One region of the Caulobacter sp. GW821-FHT12D05 genome, then DNA from elsewhere that is predicted to be linked to it. Evidence: predicted binding sites of a transcription regulator. Region 1 holds the regulator's gene; the other holds the start of a gene.
What was found. Region 1 encodes LexA, which represses DNA repair genes until DNA is damaged. Its sites were predicted from a motif close to ATGTTCNCNANNTGTTCT; they were not measured.
Positions count from the first base shown of each region.

Region 2: a site for LexA is predicted at 4,321-4,338, ahead of AC1RRR_RS18225 (ImuA family protein). Genes of this name have one in related genera too.

Region 1 is NZ_JBXAQO010000001.1:1,015,771-1,027,265, reverse strand. Features, by position in the region: gene gltX (glutamate--tRNA ligase) at 1-1,301, opposite strand, end outside; gene AC1RRR_RS04425 (ComEC/Rec2 family competence protein) at 1,509-3,644, shown strand; gene AC1RRR_RS04420 (isocitrate lyase/PEP mutase family protein) at 3,675-4,430, shown strand; gene lexA (transcriptional repressor LexA) at 4,500-5,207, opposite strand; gene AC1RRR_RS04410 (class I SAM-dependent methyltransferase) at 5,379-6,164, opposite strand; gene lepB (signal peptidase I) at 6,215-7,006, opposite strand; gene AC1RRR_RS04400 (lysophospholipid acyltransferase family protein) at 7,069-7,635, opposite strand; gene trpC (indole-3-glycerol phosphate synthase TrpC) at 7,722-8,510, opposite strand; gene trpD (anthranilate phosphoribosyltransferase) at 8,507-9,532, opposite strand; gene AC1RRR_RS04385 (anthranilate synthase component II) at 9,535-10,131, opposite strand; gene AC1RRR_RS04380 (hypothetical protein) at 10,247-10,453, shown strand; gene trpE (anthranilate synthase component I) at 10,482-11,495, opposite strand, start outside.
Region 2 is NZ_JBXAQO010000004.1:51,634-63,128, forward strand. Features, by position in the region: gene AC1RRR_RS18215 (error-prone DNA polymerase) at 1-2,114, opposite strand, end outside; gene AC1RRR_RS18220 (Y-family DNA polymerase) at 2,087-3,622, opposite strand; gene AC1RRR_RS18225 (ImuA family protein) at 3,537-4,310, opposite strand; gene AC1RRR_RS18230 (acetyl-CoA carboxylase family protein) at 4,424-7,597, shown strand; gene AC1RRR_RS18235 (DNA-3-methyladenine glycosylase) at 7,594-8,184, shown strand; gene mug (G/U mismatch-specific DNA glycosylase) at 8,177-8,686, shown strand; gene AC1RRR_RS18245 (crotonase/enoyl-CoA hydratase family protein) at 8,683-9,447, shown strand; gene AC1RRR_RS18250 (VanZ family protein) at 9,444-9,812, opposite strand; gene serA (phosphoglycerate dehydrogenase) at 9,950-11,495, opposite strand, start outside.

The DNA of each region.
Region 1 (11,495 bases):
CGCAGGGCAGGGCCGAACTTGCCGAAGCCGACGCCCTCGGATTCCGCGAACGTTTTCAACGCGGTTTCCAGCGAGGCGGCGTCGAAGCTGGCGACCGAGGCCAGTTGGTCCCGCAGGCGCTTCAGGCGCTCGACGGTTTCCTCGGTCAGCTGCTTTTGGGTTTTCTCTTCCAGCGCCAGCGGCCGCGTCTTCAGCGCGAAGGCGCAGTGGTCGACCAACTCCAGGATGGTCTTGGCGCCTTCTTTCACTTCCGGAACGGTGCGGGCGATGCGCTCGCGGGCGTCGGCCGGCAGGGCCTCGCCACGCTTCTGAGCCGCGTCGAGGGCCAGGTCGGTCAGGCGCGCGTCGTCGGCCTTGCGCAGGTGCTGGGCGTTGATGTGGTTCAGCTTGGCCCAGTCCAGGCGCGCGGGCGCCTTGACCACGTCGGCCACGTCGAACCAGCTGATCGCCTGCTCGTCGTTGAAGACCTCGTCGTCACCATGGCCCCAGCCCAGGCGCGCCAGGTAGTTGCGCATGCCCTCGGGGATGTAGCCCAGGTCGGCGAACTCGCCGACGGCTTGGGCGCCGTGGCGCTTGGACAGCTTGGCGCCGTCCGGGCCGTGGATCAGCGGGATGTGGGCGAAGGCCGGCACGTCCCAGCCCAGGGCCTTGTAGATCAGGCTCTGGCGGGCGGCGTTGTTCAGGTGGTCGTCGCCCCGGATCACGTGGGTGACGCCCATGTCGTGGTCGTCGACGACCACGGCCAGATTGTAGGTCGGCGCGCCGTCGGCGCGGAGCAGGACCAGGTCGTCGAGCTCGATGTTACGGAAGGTCACCGGACCCTTGACCATGTCGTCCACGACGGTCTCGCCGTCCAGCGGACCCTTGAAGCGGATCACGTGCGGGACCGACAGGTCGCCTTCCGGGGCGTCGCGCCAGGGCGAGCGGATGGCGCGGCCTTCGGCGCGGGCCTTCTCGCGGGCGACTTCCAGTTCTTCGACGGTCATCCAGCAGCGATAGGCGCGGCCGGCGGCCAGCATTTCCTGCACGGCCTCGACGTGGCGCGGCGCGCGGGTGTGCTGGAACACGACCTCGGCGTCCGATTCCAGGCCCAGCCAGTTCAGGCCCTCGAAGATGGCCGCGACGGCCGCTTCGGTCGAACGCTCGCGATCGGTGTCCTCGACGCGAATAAGGAACTTTCCTCCCGTGTGGCGTGCATATAACCAGTTGAACAGCGCCGTACGGGCGCCGCCGATATGCAGGAAACCGGTGGGCGAGGGCGCAAAGCGCGTGACGACGCCGGTAGGGATGGGGTTCGACATGAGCTTCAAGACTGTGGGGCTGCACGCCGAGATGGCGTCTAGGAACGCGGACCGCAAGGCGACTGCTGAGCGCCTTGGGGCGGGGCGTCTTAGCATGCCGCTTCGTTCCGGGACCAGCCATATTCCGCATCGCGGCGAACTTGGCTTAACCGTCAAAAATACAGTGGTTTCCGGGTGTTAGGCGCGGAACTTGCCGATACCGCGCCGGTGACAGCGGCAACGCGGGTCTCTTGGCGAGACGCCGTGGCGCTGACGGCCGCCGAACTGCGCGTCAACACGGCGCGCGCCTTCTTGTGGACGCCGGTGGCGTTCGGCCTCGGCGCGGCGGGCTATCTGGAAGCGGGGCGTGAGCCGTCAATCTGGCTGCTGGGTGGCGTGACGCTGGTCCTGGCAGCCGTCTGGTGGACGCTTCGCCAGCGGAACGCGGCGGCGCTGCTGGTGGCGCTAGCCAGTCTGGCGGCCTGCGGGGCGGCTGGAGGCCTCGCCGCCAAGGTCCGCAGCGACCGCGTGGCCGCGCCGGTCATGGCCGGGGAGCGGGTTGTGCGGCGGGTAGAGGGCTTCGTCGTCGATGTCGTTAGTCCCGGCGCGGGCGGGCCACGCCTGTTGATTGCGCCGGCCTGGGTGTCGGGTCTGCCGCCTGACCGCACGCCGCGCCGGATCCGGGTGACGATCGGCGAGAACGAAACCCCGGCGCCGGGCCAGCCGATCCGCTTGCGGGCCATGTTGGGACCGCCGCCGCCGCCGGCCGCGCCGGGATCCTACGACTTCGCCCGCGACGCCTGGTTCGACTCGATCGGCGGCGTGGGCTTCATCATCGGCGACTGGGACGCCGCGCGGCTCGATCCGCCGCCCTGGCGGCTGCGGTTGTCCATGGCGGTCAACGCCTTCCGCTGGAGCCTGGCCCAACGGATCCTGGCGCGGATGGGACCGACCAGCGGCGGCCTCGGCGCGGCCATGGTCACCGGTCACGAGGCCTGGATCACCCAGGACCAGACGGACGCCATGCGCGCCTCGGGCCTGGCGCACATCATCTCGATCTCTGGGCTGCACATGGCCATCGTCGGGGGCTTCATGTTCGGCGTGGTGCGGCTGGGCGTCGCCGCCTGGCCGTGGCTGGCTCTGCGAGCGCCGGGCAAGAAGATCGCGGCCATCGCGGGGCTCGTCGCCGTGCTGGGCTATCTGGTGATCTCCGGCGCGCCGCCGCCGGCCGAGCGGGCGGCGATCACGGCCAGCGTGGCGTTCCTGGCCATCCTGTTCGACCGCCGAGCCATCACCCTGCACGGGCTGGCGGTGGCGGCGCTGGTGATCCTGGCGATGAAGCCCGAAACGGCCGGCGAGCCGGGCTTCCAGATGTCGTTCGCCGCCACCGCCGCCCTGGTGGCCTTGGCCGAGGCCTGGCCCCGTCCGGTGAAGGAGATCTCGACCCCGTGGTGGATCCGCTGGCCACAGGCGGGAATCGTCTGGGTGGCCGCCTCGGTCGCGGCCAGCCTGGTGGCGGGCCTGGCCACCGCGCCGTTCGCCATGCAGCATTTCAACCGCGTCGCCGTCTGGGGTTTGCCGGCCAACTTGGCGGTCGCGCCGCTGTCGTCGTTCGTGATCATGCCGTTCCTGGCCATCGGCACCTTGCTCGAGCCGTTCGGCCTGGGCGCGCCATTCCTGGCCGTGGCCGGGTGGGGCATCGACGCCATGGTCGGGATCGCCAACGGCTTCGCCGACGCCCACGGGGCGCAGAGGATCGTGGCCAGCGCGCCGCCGCAGGTGCTGGTGGTCGCCTTCCTGGGCCTGATGATCCTATGCCTGTGGAAGGGCCGCCTGCGCTGGATCGGCGCGCCCTTGGCCCTGGCGGTCGCCCTGTGGCCTCGGCCTACGCCGCCGGACGCCTGGATCGCTGCTGACGGCGCGACGGCCGCCGTGCGCTCGGGAGACGCGGCGGTGCTGCTGCGCACCGACGCCAAGCGGTTCGGGGCCGAGCTGTGGGCGCGGCGGCGCGGCCTCGAACCGGCGACCTGGAGCCTCTATGCCTGCGACAAGCGGGTCTGCGCGCCGGCCCTGGGCGCGCCGGTGCGGCTGTCCCTGGCCTGGAGCCGCAGGACACCCGACGCCGAGACGTTATCGGGCATGTGCGTGGCCAGCGAGGTGGTGGTGATCCGAGGTCCCGCACCCACGCGGATACCGCCTTTGTGCGCCGACGCGGTGCTGCTGACAGCCGAGGATTTCGCGCGGGGCGGGGCCGCCGAGCTCTATCGTCGCCCCGACGGCTGGCGCATCGTCTGGGCTCAGCCGTTGCGCGGCGATCGGCCTTGGTCTCGCCTGCTGACACCTGATGTCACGAGGGACGGCTAAGCCTCGCGCCGACCTTCTGGAGGATCCGTGATGTCCAACCCGTTCGCCGCCCGCCGCGCTGCTTTCCGCGCCCTGCATGCCGAGGGCTGCTTCGCCTTGCCCAACCCCTGGGACGCCGGCAGCGCCAAGCGGTTGCAGAAGCTGGGCTTCAAGGCCCTGGCCTCGACCAGCGCCGGCGCGGCCTGGGCTCTGGGCAAGGACGACGGCCAGATCACGCGCGACGAGGTGATCGAGCACCTGCGCCAGCTGTGCGCCGCCACCGACCTGCCGGTGAACGCCGACTTCGAGGCGGGCTTCTCCGACACAGCCGAAGGCGTGGGCGAGAGCGTCACCCTGGCCATCGAGGCCGGCGTCGCGGGCCTGTCGATCGAAGACTGGTCGGGCTCGGCGCTCTACGACCTGCCGGTGGCCCTCGAACGCCTGAAGGCCGCCCGCGCCGCCATCGACGCCTCGGGCCAGGACGTGATCCTGGTCGGCCGCACCGAGGGTTATCTGCGCGGCAATCGTGACCTGGCCCCGACGATCGAGCGGCTGAAGGCCTATGCCGAGGCCGGCGCGGACTGCCTGTACGCTCCGGCGGTGACCGATCCCGACGAAATTCGCGCCATCGTCCAGGCCGTGGCCCCCAAACCGGTCAATGTCCTGTTCTGGGGCTCGGACATGTCGGTCGAGAGCCTGGGCGCGCTGGGCGTACGCCGGGTCAGCACGGGCGCTTCGCTCGCCGCCGCGGCTTGGGCTGGCTTTGACAAGGCGGCAAAGCGCCTGGCGGAGGAGGGGCGTCTCTAGGCCCCAGATACGAAAAGGCCCCGATCCTCGCTGAGGTCGGGGCCAAATCTCTAATCGCTAGGGCGGGGCCTAGTGATACCGGCGGATCAGGCCCACCAGCTTGCCCTGCACCTCGACCTGGTCGGGGCCGAAGATGCGGGTCTCGTACTTGGGGTTGGCGGCTTCCAGGGCGATCGAGCCGCCCTTCTTGCGCAGGCGCTTCAGCGTGGCTTCCTCGCCGACCAGGGCGACGACGATCTCGCCCGAGGTGGCGGTGTCGCCCTTCTTGATGATGACGTAGTCGCCGTCGAGGATGCCGGCCTCGATCATCGAGTCGCCCTGCACCTCAAGGACATAGTGCTCGCCATTGCCCAGCATGGCCTCGGGCACCGGCAGGCGCTCGCGCTCGTGCTGGATGGCGTCGATCGGCGTGCCGGCGGCGATCTTGCCCAGGATCGGCAGTTCGCGGCTGTCATTGGCGGGCGCCGAGGATGCAGCCGGCGCGGGCGAGGGCGAACCGCCGCCTTCAAACACCTGCGGGCGGAACGCGCCACGGCCCTTGGGCGGGGCGGCCGTCGTGGCCTGCTGCGGCAGCTTCACCACCTCCAGCGCCCGGGCCCGGTGGGCCAGGCGACGGATGAAGCCGCGCTCTTCCAGGGCCGTGATCAGCCGGTGGATGCCCGACTTGGACGCCAGATCGAGGGCCTCCTTCATCTCGTCGAAGGACGGGGAGACGCCGGTCTCCTTGATCCGTTCGTGGATGAACATCAGCAGTTCGTGCTGCTTGCGGGTGAGCATGACGACCTCGATTGGAGCGCGGAACAAACCGCAAACCTTTCGAATGTTCTCTAGGCGTTCCGCGTTAAAGTCAAGTCGAGCGTCGTTCGCCGGAGAAAGGCGAGGAAAATCAAGGGCTAGCTTGGCCGATAGGGTAAATGTCGACCAGAATCAAAAGCTTAACGAAAGCTTTCAGGCGCGCTTGCGGGCTACGATGATGTCCTGGTCCTGCATCGGCTGGCGACGCCATTCGCCGAGGGCGACGTTGAGCACGTCCAGGCCCAAGGCCTCGTATTGCGCCAGGATGGAGGCCAGGTCGTAGGCGATCGTGTCCTCGGGCATGTCCGGGTTGGCCGTCCAGCAGCCGTCCAGGGCGTGGACGAAGTCGAAGGCGATCTGGCCATCGCCGGTGTTGGCGCGGGCCTCGTCGTCGATCAGGTACCAGGAGATGACGCTGGTCCCGCCGGGCTTCAGGACCCGGGCGATCTCGCGGGCGAACTGGGCCTGGTCGGCGGCCAGCAGGTGGGTGAACACCGAGCCCAACCAGACGAAGTCGAAACTGGCGTCCGGATAGGGGAAGACGAAACGGCTGGCCGGCTGCGAGCCTTCCGGATTGTACCGGTCGCTGTGCATGTCGGCGTGGGTGAATTGGAAGCGCGGGTCGCCGACGGCGATATTGGCCCGGCACCAGTCGATGGCCTGGGCCATGACGTCGAAGCCGGCATAACGACCGGTCTCGTCCAGATAGTCGACCAGCGGCGCCGCCGCGCGGCCGATGCCGCAGCCGACGTCGAGGATGGCGTGGTGCGGCTGCAGGCCCGCGTCGATGAACAGCTGCTTGAACTGTTGGCCGACACGCACGTAGTCGGCGTCAGCGGCGCCGACCAGATGCCAGAGCTCTTGCGGGGCGGCCACGGCGTCGGCAGCGGGCAGGGCGGGCGAAAAGACGCGACGCAGCTTGGACAGAAAGGCCCGCATCCGATTCCCTCAAACTCGAACTGGCGCGGACCCTAACGACGGTTGCGGGCTCAGCCAACCTTGGGGGCGGGCAGAGCCTTGAAGGTGCGGTCCAGGCGCAGGCCGTGGCCGGTCCACGAGAACAGGATCCGCTCGGCGCGGCCGACCAGGTTCTCGGCGGGGATGAAGCCCATGCCCAGCTCCGGCGGCAGGTCGGCGTCGCGGGCCACGTCCCAGGCGCACGAGGCATAGCCCTTGGGCGTCGAACCGGGGTTGAAGCGGCTGTCCAGCGAGTTGTCGCGATTGTCGCCCATCACGAAGTAACAGCCAGCCGGGACGGTGTAGACGCCGGTGTTGGCGGCCTGGGTCTCGGCCCCGAAGCTGTTGGTGGCGTAGGTGCGGCCGTTGGGCAGGGTCTCGCGCAGGTGACGTACCGGGATCGGCCAGGCGCCGGGCGAGCCGTCGGCGTCAATTCCGGTCAGGGTCTGGGTCACCGGTGCGCCGTTGATGCGCACCACGCCGCCGCTCATCTGGATGCGGTCGCCGGGCAAGCCGATGACACGCTTGATCACGTCGGTGCGGCCGTCGCTGGGCTTCTTGAACACCACGATGTCGCCGCGCTCGGGCGCCTGGCCCAGCAGGCGTCCGTGGCCCACGGGCGGGCTCAGCGGGATCGAGTGGCGGCTGACCCCGTACGGATATTTGGAGACCAGGATGTAGTCGCCGACCATCAGCGTCGGCTGCATCGACTCCGACGGGATCGTGAACGGCTGGCAGAAGACCGTGCGCGGGATCAGGAACACCACCAGCACGATGGCGGCCGTCTTGGCGGCTTCGATCAGGCCTTCAGTCCACTTGCGCATCGCCGTTCCTTTGCTTGCTCAAGCTAAGGTTAGGGCGGCGAGCTTGGCTAAATCGTGGCGCCCTAGAGAACGGTCTTCAGCTCCGGATGCCTGGGCGTGACCGGCGCATAGAACGCCGCCAGCGCCGCCAAGTCCGTCTCGTAGTCGCCGCTGGGCATCATCGCCGGGCCCAGGCCCACCACCTTGCGCTTGTAGTCCATGAAGCCGGGCACCATCGGCACGCCGGCCTTCAGGGCGATGTTGTAGAAGCCGGTCTTCCAGCCGCTGGCCTTGCCGCGCGTGCCCTCGGGCGCGATCGTCAGCATGAACTCGTCGCGGCGGGCGAACTCGTCGGCCATGGCCTGGACCGTGTCGCGCGACTGGGAGCGGTCGATCGGCACGCCGCCCAGGTCCTTCATCAGCCGCTCGAACGGCCAGCGGAACAGCGAGGCCTTGCCCATGAAGCTGAGCTTCAGGTTCAGCGCGTCGGCCGCGCCCAGGAAATAGACGAAGTCCCAGTTGCTGGTGTGCGGCGCGGCGATGATCACGAACTTGCGGGTGGTCGTCGGGGCCGAGCCCTCGATCGTCCAGCCCTCCCGCTTGAAAAAGGCGACGAGGGACCAATTCACCACGCGGGCGAGCCAATGCATTCGCGTTTCCTCGCGCGGCAGTGTTCTTGTTGAGGTGACTGTGGGCGGGCGAGGCAGAAAACGCCAGACGGCGCGTACCCGATCCGTCAGCCGAGCAGAGCGCGCGTGGCCGCCGTGACGTCGGCTTGGCGCATCAGGCTTTCGCCCACGAGCATGGCCTTGGCGCCGGTAGCTTCCATCCGCACGACGTCGTCGTGGGTGAAGATGCCGCTTTCGGTGACCAGCAGGGCGTCCTTCGGTGCGAGGGCCTGGAGGCGTTCGGTGACGGCCAGGTCGACGACGAAGCTCTTCAGGTCGCGGTTGTTGATGCCCACCAGGTCAGAGCCCAGGGCGCCGGCGCGCTCCATCTCGGCCTCATCGTGGACTTCCACCAGGGCGTCCATACCCAGGCGCTTGGCTTCGCTCATCAGCTCGGCGGCCAGGACGTCGTCGATCATGGCCAGGATGACCAGGATAGCGTCAGCGCCCAGGGCGCGGCTCTCGGCCACCTGCCAGGGATCCACCAGAAAGTCCTTGCGGATGCAGGGCAGGCTGACGGCCGCGCGGGCGTCGATCAGATAGGCGTCGGCGCCCTGGAAGCTGGGGCCATCCGTGAGCACGGAGAGACACGACGCGCCGCCGGCCTCGTAGTTGCGGGCCAGGGCCGGCGGGTCGAAGTCGGCGCGAATCAGGCCCTTGGACGGCGAGGCCTTTTTGATCTCGGCGATCAGGGACAGCTTGCCGGGCGCGTGGCCGGCGATCAGGGCCTGCTTGAAGCCGCGCGGCGACGAGGCGTTGCGGGCGGCGTTCTCGAGCGCGCCCAGGGTGCGGCGACGCTTGCGGTCGACGACCTCCTCAAGCTTGTAGGCGGCGATCTTGGCGAGGATGTCGGTCACGCGGGTACTTCCGAATTGGTGGCGGCCACCAGGCCGGCGAGGGCGGCCTTGGCGCGGCCTTCGTCGATGACGTCGGCGGCCAGTTCGATGCCTTCGACCAGGGTCTCGACCTTGTCGGCGACCAGGAAGGCGGCGGCGGCGTTCAGCAGCACGATGTCGCGATAGGCGCCCTTTTCACCGTCGAACAGACGGGTGAGGGCAGCGGCGTTGAAGTCGGGATCACCGCCGGTGATGTCGGCCAGCGAAGCGCGCGGCAGACCGACGGCCTCGGGCGTGATCGTGAACAGGTGGATGCGGCCGTCGCGCCACTCGGCGACCTCGGTCTCGCCGGTGGTGGTCAGCTCGTCCATGCCCGAGCCGTGCACCGACCAGGCGCGCTCGGCGCCCAGCGCGCCCAGGGCCTTGGCGATCGGCTCGACGAAGCGCGGGGCCGAGACCCCGACCACCTGCCGCTTGGCGCCAGCCGGATTGGTCAGCGGGCCCAGCAGGTTGAAGATGGTGCGGAAGCCCAGCTGCTGGCGGATCGGCGACACGTGTTTCATCGCCCCGTGATGAGCCTGGGCGAACAGGAAGCAGATGCCGGCTTCGTCCAGCGCTTGGCGCTGCTGCTCGCGCGTGGCGTCGATATTGACGCCCAGGGCGGTCAGGACGTCGGCGGTGCCGGACTTGGACGTGATGGCGCGGTTGCCGTGCTTGGCGACCTTCAGGCCCCCGCCGGCGGCCACGAAACCGACGGCCGTGGAGATGTTCAGCGTGTGCAGGCCATCACCGCCGGTGCCGCAGACGTCGATGACGTCGTACGGATGCTCCAGCTGCACGGCGGCGCGGCGCATGGCGCGGGCGCAGGCGGCGATCTCGCCCACCGTCTCGCCACGCAGGCGCATGGCGGTGACGGCGGCGGCCACTTGGGCCGGGGTGGGCTCGCCGCGCAGGCAGGCGGCGAAGAACACCTCGGCGTCATCGTCGCCCAGGGTCTGGCCGTCGGCCAGCTTGGCCAGCAGCGGCTTGAAAGCGTCGGACATGGCTAGACCCAGATCTGCGCGTCGCGCTTGACGTTCGCCAGGTCCATGAAGTTGGCCAGCATCTGGTGGCCGCCCTCGGTGGCGATCGATTCCGGGTGGAACTGGACGCCGAACACCGGACGGGTCTTGTGCTGCACGCCCATGATCTCGCCGTCGTCGGTCCAGGCGGTGACCTCCAGCTCGGGCGGCAAGTCTTCGCGGCGGACGGCCAGCGAGTGGTAGCGCGTGGCGGTGAACGGGTTGGGCAGGCCCTTGAAGATGCCCTTGTCGTCGTGGCGGACCTTGCTGACCTTGCCGTGCATCACGGCCTTGGCGCGGATCACCTCGCCGCCATAGGCCTGTCCAATGGCCTGGTGGCCCAGGCAGACGCCCAGGATCGGCAGGCCCTCGGGCGCGGCCTGCAGCAGCGGCAGGCAGATGCCGGCCTGGTCCGGGGCCTTGGGGCCAGGCGACAGCAGGACGGCGGCCGGCGCCAGGCCCAGGGCCTCCTGCACGGTCAGCGCGTCGTTGCGGTAGACGACCGTCTCGGCCCCCAGCTCGTTCAGATAGTGCACGAGGTTGTAGGTGAAGCTGTCGTAGTTATCGATGACGAGGATCATGACGCCGCCTTTCGGAGGTCGGTTCTAGCCTGCGCGAGCCCTTTGTGTAGCGGCATTTTCGCGCGCGGCTTTCAGTTACGGTTACAGCGGACGCGGTCTCAAGCATCATATGGGCATGGACCCGCGTGATTCCGCCCTGGACCCTGTCGCCGTCGCCTATGTCCGCGCTCTGCTGCGGCCGAAGACGCGCATCCAGAAGATGGCGCCGGTGCTGGCCGCCGCGGCCTTCGCCGCGATCTGTGCGCTGGCCTTCGCCACGGTGATGGTGCTGGCGCCGCCGGCGGTCACTCAGCACCTCCCGGACGATCGCCTGGGCGACTAGTCCTTAAGCGGTAGAGCAGCCCTAAGGCTCAGCTGAATCGCCAGGCTTCCTCGGCCGCGCGCTTGAGGGCGCGGGACTTGTGCAGGGTCTCGTCGTACTCGGCGTCCGGATCGCTGTCGGCGACGATGCCGCCGCCGGCCTGGACGTACATCATGCCGTCCTTGACCAGCGCCGTGCGCAGCACGATGCAGGTGTCGACCGAGCCGTCGGCGCCGAAGTAGCCGACCGCGCCGGCATAGCCGATGCCGCGCTTTTCGACTTCCAGCTCGTCGATGATCTCCATGGCCCGCACCTTGGGCGCGCCCGAGAGGGTACCTGCGGGCAGGGCGGCCATCAGCACGTCGACCGGATCGACGCCGTCGGGCGCCGTGCCCTCGACGTTCGAGACGATGTGCATGACGTGGCTGTAGCGCTCGATCTTGAAGCTCTCAGTCACGCGGACGTTCGGGCCTTTCGGGCGCTCAGCAGGCGCGTTGCGGCCCTGGTGGTTGAGCATGGCCACGCGGCCGACGTCGTTGCGGCCCAGATCCAGTAGCATCAGGTGCTCGGCGCGTTCCTTGGGATCGGCCAGCAGCTCGGCTTCCAGCGCCGCGTCCTGCTCGGGCGTGGCGCCGCGCGGACGGGTGCCGGCGATCGGCCGGATGGTGATCTTGTTGTCGCGCAGGCGGACCAAGATCTCAGGGCTGGAGCCCACCAGGTTGAAGCCGTCCAGGTTCAGGAAGAACAGGAACGGCGACGGGTTGGTCCGGCGCAGCGAGCGGTACAGGGCGAACGGCGGCAGGTCGAAGGGCGCACGGAAGCGGTGACTGGCCACGACCTGGAAGATGTCGCCGGCGGCGATGTAGTCCTTGGCCTTGGCGACCACGTCGGCGTAGTCGGCGCGGCTGACCGGGGTCGTGAACTCCATCGGATCGCGGGCGGGACGCGGCGCGTCGTGACCGAGCGGACGATGCAGGTCGGCCATGACGGTCTCGATCCGCGTCCGGGCGGCGGCGTAAGCGTCTTGCGCCGAGACGCCGGCCTGGGGCCGCACGGCCGTCGT
Region 2 (11,495 bases), on a different contig from region 1:
CCCCGGTATTCATCGGGCGTGCCGAGGTTGCGGAAGGTGGCCATGGCCTTGCGCAGGCCGTCGGCCTCATCCGGCGTGAACCTGGCCGCCTCGATCGCCAGGCTCATCGCCTGTTCCTGGAAGAGCGGCACGCCGTAGGTGTTGCCGAGGATCTGCTCCAGCTCGTCCGGCTCACCGTGTTCCGGCGAGGGCGCCGGCATCTCGGCCTTCTCGATCCCGTTCCGCCGCTTCAGATACGGATGCACCATATCACCCTGGATCGGACCGGGCCGGACGATCGCCACCTCGATGACCAGGTCGTAGAAGCGGCGGGGCCTCAGCCTCGGCAGCATCGACATCTGCGCCCGGCTCTCGACCTGGAAGACGCCCACGCTGTCGGCCTTGCACAGCATGTCGTAGACGCCCGGCAGTTCGACAGGAACGTCGGCCAGGTCAACGATCTCCTGGTCATGGTCATTCCGCAGCATGCCGAAGGCCCGCTGGATCGCCGTCAGCATGCCCAGGGCCAGGACGTCGACCTTCATCAGGCCCAGGCTGTCGATGTCGTCCTTGTCCCACTCGATGAAGGTGCGGTCTTCCATGGCCGCATTGCCGATCGGCACGGTCTCGTCCAGGCGACGCTTGGTCAGGACGAAGCCGCCGACGTGTTGCGACAGGTGGCGCGGGAAGCCCATCAGCTCGGTGGCCATGGCCACGGCGCGGGCGATCTCCGGCGCCTCGGGATCCAGGCCCGCATTGCGCAGGTGCTCCTCGGGCAGGCCTGAACCCCAACTGCCCCAGACCGTTCCGGCCAGCAGGTTGGTGACGTCCTCGGTCAAGCCCAAGGCCTTGCCGACATCGCGGATGGCGCTGCGCGGGCGGTAGTGGATCACCGTCCCGCAGATGGCGGCATATTCCCGGCCGTAGCGGCGGTAGACGTACTGCATGACGTCCTCGCGCCGCTCGTGCTCGAAATCGACGTCGATGTCGGGCGGCTCGCCACGGTTCTCGGAGATGAAGCGGGTGAACAGCAGCCGGTGCTCGGTCGGGTCGATCGCGGTCACGCCCAGGCAGAAGCAGACCGAGGAATTGGCCGCCGAGCCCCGCCCCTGGCACAGGATGCCCATGCTGCGCGCCTCGCGCACGATGTCGTGCACGGTGATGAAGTAGTTGGGGTAGTCCATCTTGGCGATCAGCCGCAGCTCTTCCTTGAGCTGGGCGGCCACCTTGTCGGGCACGCCGCTGGGATAGCGCCAAGCGGCGCCGCTCCAGGTGAGGTCGGTCAGGTGCTGCATCGCTGTCTTGCCGGGCGGCACCGGTTCGTCGGGATATTCCTCGTCGAGTTGGCCCAGGTCGAAGCCGATCCGTTCGACGATCTCGATCGTCCGTTCGACCGCGCGCGGCCAGCGCTCGAAGAGGCGCGCCATCTCCGCCGGCGCCTTGATGTGACGCTCGGCATTGGCCTCAAGCCGAAAGCCCGCCTCCTGGATCGTGCAGTGCTCGCGAACACAGGTGATCACGTCCTGCAGCGGTCGTCGCTCGGGGCCGTGATAGAGCACGTCATTGGTGGCGACCATCGGCGCGCCGGTCGCGCGCCCCAGGGCGTCTAGATGTGAGAGACGCTTCAGGTCCTGGGCGGCGTAGGCGCGGGCGCCCGCCAGCCACGACCGTCCCCGCAGATCGCCGGCCATGCGCGCAAGGTCGCGCTTGAAGGCTTCATCCAGCATCTTCGGCGGGATGATCAGGCCCAGCTGGCCATCCGAATGGTCCAGGAAATCCTGCCAGGACAGATGGCACTCGCCCTTCGGAGCCCGGCGTTGGCCAACGGTCAGCAAGCGCGTCAAACGGCCGAAGGCTTCCCGATCCGACGGGTAGCAGAGCAGGCTGGGCGTGCCGTCCATGAAGTCCAGCCGACAGCCCGTCAGGACGCGGAAGTTGCGCTTCTTGGCCGCCGCCCAGCCTCGCACGACGCCCGCCAGGCTGTTGCGATCGGCGATGCCGATGGCGGCGAGGCCCAGGGCTTCGCCCGCGATCGCCAGCTCTTCCGCGTGCGAGGCGCCGCGCAGGAACGAGAAGTTCGTGGTGGCCTGCAGCTCGGCATAGGCGCTCATCCGAACAGCCCATGGATCCACCATTTCGGCGCTTCCGCCTCGCCGAACAGCCCTTGCCGATAGATCCAGAACCGGCCGCCGACGTCGTCCTCGACCCGGTAGTAATCGCGGATCTTGCCAGGGCCGGTGTCTTCCTCGCCGACGCCGGCGCGCCACCATTCCTGGCCGATGCGCTCGGGGCCTTCGGCGCGACGGACGCGGTGGGCGCGGCCGCGCCAGGTGAACTGCATCGGGGGGTCATCGGGCAGCTTGGCGATGGCGGTGATGGCCTCCGGGCGCTTGAACAGGCGCACGGGGCGTGGACGGTCGGGATCCCATTTCGCGCTGGCCGGGGGATCGAGCGGGGCGTTGCGGATCACCGAGCGCTCGGGAACGTGGCTTTCGAATGGGTCGGCGCGCCACACGCGGTTCTCGCCCAGGCGGTTGACCAGGCGGTCGATCAGCGGGGCCAGGGTCTCGTCCAGGGTCGCGTCGGCATCGGCGTCGAGACGCTCCTGGGCGGCGGCCAGGGGCTCGACCGCCCAGGCGTGGACGGTGACGACCTCGATGCCGAAGCCGGGGTCGACCTTGTCCAGCTTGGGAACGATCAGCTTGGTCAGCCGCCGGGCGTCGCGGCCGATCCGGGCCAGGCCCGCGCGCACCGGATAGGCCTTGCCGTCCAGGCGATGGAACACGACCTCGAAACGCTTGGCGCCGCGCCCCTCGGCTTCCAGGCGCTGGCAGATCAGGGCCAGGGCGTCGCCGGCCACGCGAGCCAGGTCCTCGGGCGCGCTGATTGGCTCGAAGAAGGCCAGGCGGTCGGACCAGGGCGTGGCCGGGCGGCGGAAGGTCAGGGCCTCGGCGGCCATGCCTAGCGCCTGGTCGAGACGCAAGGTCGTCGCCAGGCCAAACCGCTTGGCCAGCTGGGCGCGCGGCAGGGCGAAGAGCTGGCCGACGCGGTGCAAACCCAGGCGCGGCAGCTGGGCCTCGGCGGCGTCCTCCAGGCGAAGGGCCGCGACCGGCAGGCCTTCGATCGCGGCGCGTTGCTGCCTCGGCTGGGCGATGGCGAGGTCGTCGCCGTAGCGCGCCAAGGCCCAGGCCGCGCCGGGCGTGTCGGCGATCGCCGCCCGCGCCGGCACGCCCCAGCGCGCCAGCCTGCCGACGAGGTCGACCAGCATGGTCTCCTCGTCGCCCCACAGGTGGTCGGTCCCGGTGATGTCCAGGAACAGGCCGTCGGTCCCGTCGATGGCCACGGCCGGCGAGAACCGCACGCACCAGTCACACAGGGCCTCCAGCGCCACGCGGTCGGCGGCCGGGTCGTGGTCGAAGGTGACCAGGGTCGGGACCAGGGCCATGGCGTCGGCGGCCTTCTGGTCGGCGGACAGGCCCAGGGCGCGCGCCCTGTCGTCTACAGCGGCGAGGCGGCGGGTCCCGTGCTCGGAGACCAGTAGGGCGAAGGGAGGCGCCTCAGCCGACCAGTCGTAGTCCGGGTTCCGTCGGCGCCACGTCGTGATCGGCCAGTTGGGACACCAGACGGAAAGGATGCGGGCCATAGCCGGCCTCCTGTGCTTCCAAGATCCAAGCGCCCGAGCGTCCGCCCCGGCAGCGTTCCAGTTCGACCCGCCAGCGTGGCGGACCCAGGCCGATATCGTCGGCCGGCGGGGTCGGCGAAGGCCCGATCCGCCAGCGGCTGAACGAAGCCGAGCCGGAGGCGGCTGTCTTCCTGGCCCCGCCGTAGGGTCTTCGGTGCAGCAGCACCCCGAAACCACCGCGCTTCTCGCAGGCCAGCTGCAAGCGGCGGCCGGCGGTCAGGTCGGGCGCCTCGGCCTCGCCGACCGCGGCGGCGACGCCCTGGGTGGACAGGGCGTCCTCCAGCACCGACAGGGTCTCGGCCTCGTCGCGGGTGCGGACCTGGATCAGCCGTTCGGCCGGAAAGCCGAGGCCAAACAGGCCCGGCGCGAACAGGTCGCTGCGCCGGGCGACCCAGACAATCGCCCCGGTCTTCACCAGCGGTCGCAGCAAGAGACCGACGAAGGCGGCCGTCGCCGCGCCCGTCTCGTCCTGCAGCCCCGCGCCCGTCACCTCATGCCAGCCCCCCAGCGGCAGGCCACCGCCCGGAAAGCAGCCGTCGATGGCCGGGTCCCCGAACGGCAGAACCGGAGTCGGAGTCCGAGTCCCCGCTTGGATCGCGGCGATCTGGCCTCTCAGGGCCGCAAGACGCGCCTCGCGCGATCCGGCCATTCCCAACTCCTTGTTCTACTTTTGTTCTGATCTTTCGTGCTTGGAGAGTCAAGCGGGTCGGGCGAAGGTGCGTCAAACGGCCGTATGAAGCCCGCTCATTTCGGGGAACCCGCATGCCCTTGTCCCGCGTCCTGATCGCCAACCGTGGCGAGATCGCCGTCCGCATCGCCCGCGCGGCGGCGGAGGCCGGGGTCGAGAGCGTGATGGTCCATGCGCAGGGCGATACGGCCCACGTAGCCGGCCGCGCGGTCGCCCTGCCCGGCGCGGGCGCGCGGGCCTATCTGGACATCGTCGCGATCGTGGACGCGGCCAAGGCGGAGGGCTGCGACGCCCTGCATCCCGGCTACGGCTTCCTGTCGGAGAACCCCGCCCTGGCGCGCGCCTGCGCCGAGGGCGGGATCGTCTTCATCGGTCCGTCGGCGGAGCATCTGGAGACCTTCGGCGACAAGGCTTTGGCGCGGGCGTTAGCCGCGGAGCGCAGCGTTCCGCTAATCCCGGGCACAGGCGCGATCTCGCTGGAGGACGCGCGGGCGTTCCAGGCCGAACACGGCGCGATCATGCTGAAGGCTCGGGCGGGTGGTGGCGGACGTGGCATGCGGGCCGTGCGCGATCCCAGCGAACTGGACGCCGCCTTCGCCGCCTGCCAGCGCGAAGCCGAAGCGGCGTTCGGCGACGGCGGGCTCTATGCCGAAAAGCTGGTCGAACAGGCGCGGCATATCGAGGTGCAGATCGCCGGCGACGGGGCTCGTGTGCTGGCCATCGGCGACCGCGACTGCTCGCTGCAACGCCGGAACCAGAAGCTGGTCGAGATCGCTCCGGCGGTCTTGTCCGAGGCGCTGCGGACGCAGCTGTGGAAGCATGCCGAAGCGCTGTGCGCCGGCTATCGCGGCCTGGCCACGGTCGAGTTCCTGGTCGAGGGCGACCAACCGTACTTTCTGGAGGTCAATCCGCGCCTGCAGGTCGAGCACACGGTGACCGAGGAGGTCACGGGCCTGGACCTGGTGCGGCTGCAGTTCGACCTGGCGGCGGGCAAGCCTCTGGACCTGGAGGCCCCACCGGCCTTCGGCGTCGCCATCCAGGCGCGGATCAATGCCGAGACCCTGACCGCCGACGGCCAGGTGAAGCCGTCCAACGGGACGATCGGCGCCTGGAGCCCGCCGGGCGGCCCGGGGGTGCGGGTCGATGCGGGCGTCGGGGCCGGAACCACGGTCGGGGCGGCCTATGACAGCCTGCTGGCCAAGGTGATCGCGCGCGGGCGGACCTATGCCGAGGCCTCGGCGCGGCTCGACCGGGCGCTGGCGGAGTTCCAGATCACGGGCGTGGCGACCACCGCGCCGCTAATCCGGGCGATCTTGAACACTGCGGTACCAAAAGCCGCAGTGTTTACGACACGCTTCATCGAGGACCATGCGGCCGAACTGGTCGCCGGCCTTCCGACGCAGGACGCGCAGGCGTTTGAGACCCTCGACGGCTCGGTCGCCGTGGTCGCACCGCTGTCGGCCACGGTCGGCTCGATCTCAGTCAATGAAGGCGACCTCGTCCACCCCGGTCAGGCGTTGGCGGTGCTGGAGGCGATGAAGATGGAGCACCTCGTCCACGCCACGTCCGGCGGCCGCGTACTGAAGATCGCCGCCGAGCCCGGCGCCACCGTCGCCGAGGGCCAGCCGCTGGTGTTCCTGGAACCGATGGAGGTCGCCGGCGGCGAGGCCGTCGAAGCGGTCGCCGAGGACCTCGACGCCATCCGTCCCGACCTGGCCGAAGTCATCGCCCGCCACCGCTACACCCTGGACGAGGCCCGCCCCGACGCCGTCGCCAAGCGCCGCAAGACCGGCCATCGCACGGCGCGGGAGAACATCGACGACCTGGTCGATCCCGGCAGCTTCCTGGAATACGGCGCCCTGGCCATCGCGGCCCAGAAGCGGCGGCGCTCGGTCGAGGACCTGATCGCCAGCACCCCGGCCGACGGGCTGATCACGGGCGTCGGCAGCGTCAACGGCGCGCTCTTCCCGCCCGACAAGGCGCGGACGGCGGCCCTGGCCTACGACTTCACGGTCCTGGCCGGCACGCAGGGCGCGATGAACCACCGCAAGTCCGACCGGCTGATGAGCGTCATCGCCGACCAACGCCTGCCCGTCGTATGGTTTGCCGAGGGCGGCGGCGGGCGGCCCGGCGACACCGACACCACGGCGGTGGCGGGGCTGGACGTGCCGACGTTCCGCAGCTTCGCCCAGCTGTCGGGCCTGGTCCCCAAGATCGCCATCGTCGCCGGCCGCTGCTTCGCCGGCAACGCCGCGATCGCCGGCCTGTCGGAGATCATCATCGCCACGCGCGACAGCAATCTGGGCATGGGCGGGCCGGCGATGATCGAGGGCGGCGGCCTGGGCGTCTTCCGGCCCGAGCAGATCGGGCCATCGGCGCATCAGTGGGCCAATGGGGTCATCGACATCCTGGCCGACGACGAGGCGCACGCCACCCGGCTGGCCAAGCAGGCGCTGTCCTATTTCCAGGGCGCGCTCACGACCTGGACCGCGCCGGACCAGCGGCGGCTGCGGAACGCGATCCCGGAAAACCGCCTGCGCGTCTACGATGTCCGTACACTGATCAACCTGCTGGTGGACGAAGGTTCGTTCCTGGAACTGCGCGGCGGCTTCGCGGCAGGGATGGTCACCGGCCTGATCCGCATCGAAGGCCGGCCGATGGGGCTGATCGCCAACGATCCGCGCCACCTGGGCGGGGCGATCGACTGCGACGGGGCCGAGAAGGCCGCGCGGTTCCTGCAACTGTGCGACGCCTTCGCCCTGCCAGTGCTCAGCCTATGCGACACCCCCGGCTTCATGGTCGGCCCCGACAGCGAGGACGCCGCCGCTGTGCGTCGCGTCAGTCGCCAGTTCATCGCCGGAGCCAAGCTGCGCTCGCCCCTCTTCACCGTGGTCACGCGCAAGGGCTACGGCCTCGGGGCCCAGGCCATGGCTGGCGGCAGTTTCCACGCCCCGGCCTTCATCGCGGCCTGGCCGACCGGCGAGTTCGGCGGCATGGGGCTGGAGGGCGCGGTCAAGCTGGGCTACCGCAAGGAGCTGGAGGCCGAGACCGACCCCGTGAAGCAGAAGGCGCTCTACGACCAGCTGGTGGCCCGGCTCTACGCGGCCGGCAAGGCGACCAGCATGGCCGCCGCCCTGGAGATCGACGCCGTCATCGACCCCGCCGACACCCGGCGCTGGATCGTCGGCGGAATGGACGCGGCGGCGGGGATGTCGAGGCCGTGGGAAGTACGAGTGGACAGCTGGTGAAGAGATTTACGCGCGACGAGCTGCCGATCGACACGGAAACTCTCGCCCGCTTTCTGATCGGCAAGATCGTCGTGCGCGAGACGCCAGACGGCGTGCTCAGCGGTCGCATCGTCGAGACCGAGGCCTACATCATCGGCGACGCGGCCAGCCACACCTTCCGGGGGATGACGCCGCGCACGCGCCCGATGTTCCTCGAGCGCGGCCACGCCTATGTCTATCTGAACTATGGCGTGTCCTGGATGCTGAACGTGTCGAGCGAGGTCGAGGGGATCGGGGCCGGTGTCCTGATCAGGGCGCTGGAGCCGCTGGAGGGGATCGCCCTGATGCAGGTTCATCGCCAGACCGAGAAACTGCGCGACCTGGCGCGAGGTCCCGGTCGACTGACCCAAGCGTTACAGATCGGGCCCTGGGCCGACGGCCTCGACCTCTGCGCCGAGGGTGCGCTGTGGCTGGCCCACGACGACCACGAGCCGGCCGACATCGGCGTGGGCGTGCGGATCGGCATCACCAAGGACGCCGACCGGCCGTTGCGGTTCTATTTGCGGGGCAGTCCCTTTCTCAGCGGAACGCGGGCGCTGAATGTCTAAGCCCCTCCCGGACATCGTCGCGCCTGGCCTGTCCGTCGTGTTCTGCGGGCTGAACCCAGGGCTGTCGGCCGCCGCCGAGGGGCATCACTTCGTCGGGCGCAGCAACCGGTTCTGGCGCGTGCTGCACCTGGCCGGCTTCACGCCGCATCAGATCGCCGCCGAGGACGACGCCAGCCTGCTGGACTACGGCCTGGGGATCACCAGCGTGGTCGAGCGGCCGACGGCGGGTGTCGACGACTTGGCGCGTTCGGAATTCGTGGACGCCGCCGCCGGGTTCGAGACCTGGGTCCGCCATTGGCAGCCCGCCTACCTCGCCTTCCTGGGCAAGGCGGCCTACGGCGCCATGATCGGCCGCCGCGATGTCGCCTGGGGCCAGCAGGTGGAGCCCTTCGCCGGCGCGATCGCCTGGGTGCTGCCCAATCCCAGCGGGCGTAACCTGGCCTTCAGCCTGGACGCCCTGGTGGCGGCCTATCGCGAACTGGCCATGGAGACTGCGACATGACCGAAGTCCAACTCGAAACCGACGGCCCGGTCTGGACCGTCACGATCAACCGTCCGGACAAGCGCAACGCCGTCGATCCCGAGACCGCGTTGCAGCTGCGCGCGGCGTTCGACGCCTTCGAGGCCGACGAAGTCGCCGCCGTGGCGATCCTGACCGGCGCGGACGGGACCTTCTGCGCGGGCTTCGACCTTGCCGTCGCCGCATCCGGCGAGGGCGAGCGCTACGACCCCGAAGGCGAAGGGCCGATGGGTCCGACGCGGCGGCTTCTGTCCAAGCCGGTGATCGCCGCCGTCGAGGGCTACGCTGTGGCCGGCGGGCTGGAACTGGCCCTGTGGTGCGACCTGCGGGTGGCGGCCGACGACGCGACGTTCGGGGTGTTCTGCCGGCGCTGGGGCGTGCCGCTGATCGACGGCGGGACGGTGCGGCTGCCACGCATCATTGGGCAGGGCCGGGCGCTGGACATGATCCTGACCGGCCGCGCGGTCGGGGCGGCCGAGGCGCTGTCCTGGGGTCTGGCCGACCGTGTCGTGCCGCGCGGCATGGCCCTGGCGGCGGCGCATGAGCTGGCCCGGCAGATCGCCGCCTTCCCACAGCTGTGCCTGCGCGCCGACCGCGCCTCGGCCTATGCGCAATGGGATGTCGACCTGGCCGAAGCGCTCAAGGTCGAGGGGCGTGGCGGGCTGGAGCCGCTGCGCCGCGAGGCTCGAGCCGGCGCGGCGCGGTTCAAGGACGGCGCCGGACGCGGCGGGACGCCGGCCTAGGCGTCGCGGTTCATCCACTGGGCGACGATGATCGGGCCGAAGTAGAAGCCGATGCCCAGGGTGTCGGCGACGACGTCGAACATGTCGGCGTCACGACCGACGATCGGCAGGTCCTGCAGGATCTCGATGGCGATACCAAAACCCAGCAGCACCACGCCGATCTTCCACGGCCGGCTGCGCGGCAGGGCGATCGAGGCCAGGAAGGTCAGGCCGTAGAAGACGATGAAGTGCTTGGCCTTGTCCCACGGGATCAGACCGGCGGTGTCGTCACCGGGCGCCAGGGCCGCGTACAGCGTGAACACCACTGCGCCGAGGAAGACCAGGAAACCCGGCCAGCTGATCTTGCGGGGAACGAGCAGGGACATTTGGGATCCTAGCTCCTCCCCCGCGATGCGGGGGAGGTGGCCCAGAGGGCCGGAGGGGGCCAGCTCGGCCCAGGCCGCATTAGCCCCCTCAGTCACTCCGTGACAGCTCCCCCGCATCGCGGGGGAGCATCTTTTCCTTAGAACGTCAGCGCGCGCGCTTCCTTCACGTGCGGCAGGGCCTGGATCTTGGCCAGCAGGTCGGCGGCCGGGGCCTGGTCGACGCCGACCAGGGCGATGGCGTCCTCGTCGGCCGAGACGCGGCCCAGGTTGAAGGTGGCGATGTTGACGCCCGCCTCGCCCAGCAGCATGCCCAGCGCGCCGATGAAGCCGGGCTTGTCCAGGTTGTTGATGTAGAGCATGGCCGGCGAGAAGGCCGCGTCCAGCTCCATGCCCTTGACCTCGACGACGCGCGGGGCGCCGGCGATCACCGTGCCGGCGAAGGCGCGCTTGCCCTTCTCGGTGGTGATGGTGACGCGCATCAGGCTGTCATAGGTGGGGCTGATTTCCTGGCGGCTTTCCGAGACGGTAATGCCGCGTTCCTTGGCGATGGCCGGAGCCGAAACCATGTTGATCTCGGCCAGCATCGGCTTGAGCACGCCGGCCAGGGCGGCCGAGGTCATCGGCTTGACGTTCAGGTTGGTGACTTCGCCTTCGTAGGCGATGTCGATGGCCGTGACGCCGAAGTCGACCATCTGGCCGGCCAGGGCGCCGATCTTCTCGGCCAGGGCCACGAACGGCTTCAGCTTCGGCGCTTCTTCGGCCGTGATCGACGGGCTGTTCAGGGCGTTGGTGACCGCGCCGGTCAGCAGGTAGTCGCTGACCTGCTCGGCGACCTGCAGGGCCACGTTTTCCTGGGCTTCGTTGGTGCTGGCGCCCAGGTGCGGGGTGGCCACGACCTTGTCCGAACCGAACAGCGGGTTTTCCTTGGCCGGCTCGACCGTGAACACGTCGAAGGCCGCGCCGCCGACATGACCTTCATCCAGCAGCTTGCGCAGGGCGGCTTCATCGACCAGGCCGCCACGGGCGCAGTTGACGATCAGCACGCCCTTCTTGGTCTTGGCCAGGTTCTCGGCCGACAGGATGTTGCGGGTCTTGTCGGTCAGCGGCGTGTGCAGGGTGATGACGTCGGCGCGGGCCAGCAGCTCTTCCAGCTCGACCTTCTCGACGCCGATCTCGACGGCGCGTTCCGGCGACAGGAAGGGGTCGTAGGCCACGACCTTCATCTTCAGGCCCAGGGCGCGGTCGGCGACGATGCCGCCGATGTTGCCGGCGCCGATCAGGCCCAAGGTCTTGGCGTACAGCTCAACACCCATGAAGCGGTTCTTCTCCCACTTGCCGCCCTGCGTCGAGGCGTCGGCGGCGGGGATCTGGCGGGCCAGGGCGAACATCATGGCGATGGCGTGCTCGGCCGTGGTGATCGAGTTGCCGAAGGGCGTGTTCATCACGACGATGCCCTTGGCCGTGGCGGCCGGGATATCGACATTGTCGACGCCGATGCCGGCGCGGGCGATGACGCGCAGCTTATGGGCGGCGGCGATGACGTCCTTGTCGAGCTTGGCGCCCGAGCGGATGGCGACGCCGTCATAGTCGCCGACCACGGCGATCAGTTCGTCCTTGGACAGGCCGACCTTGATGTCGAAGGCGACGCCGCGGTTCTTGAAGATGTCGACGGCGGCGGGGCTG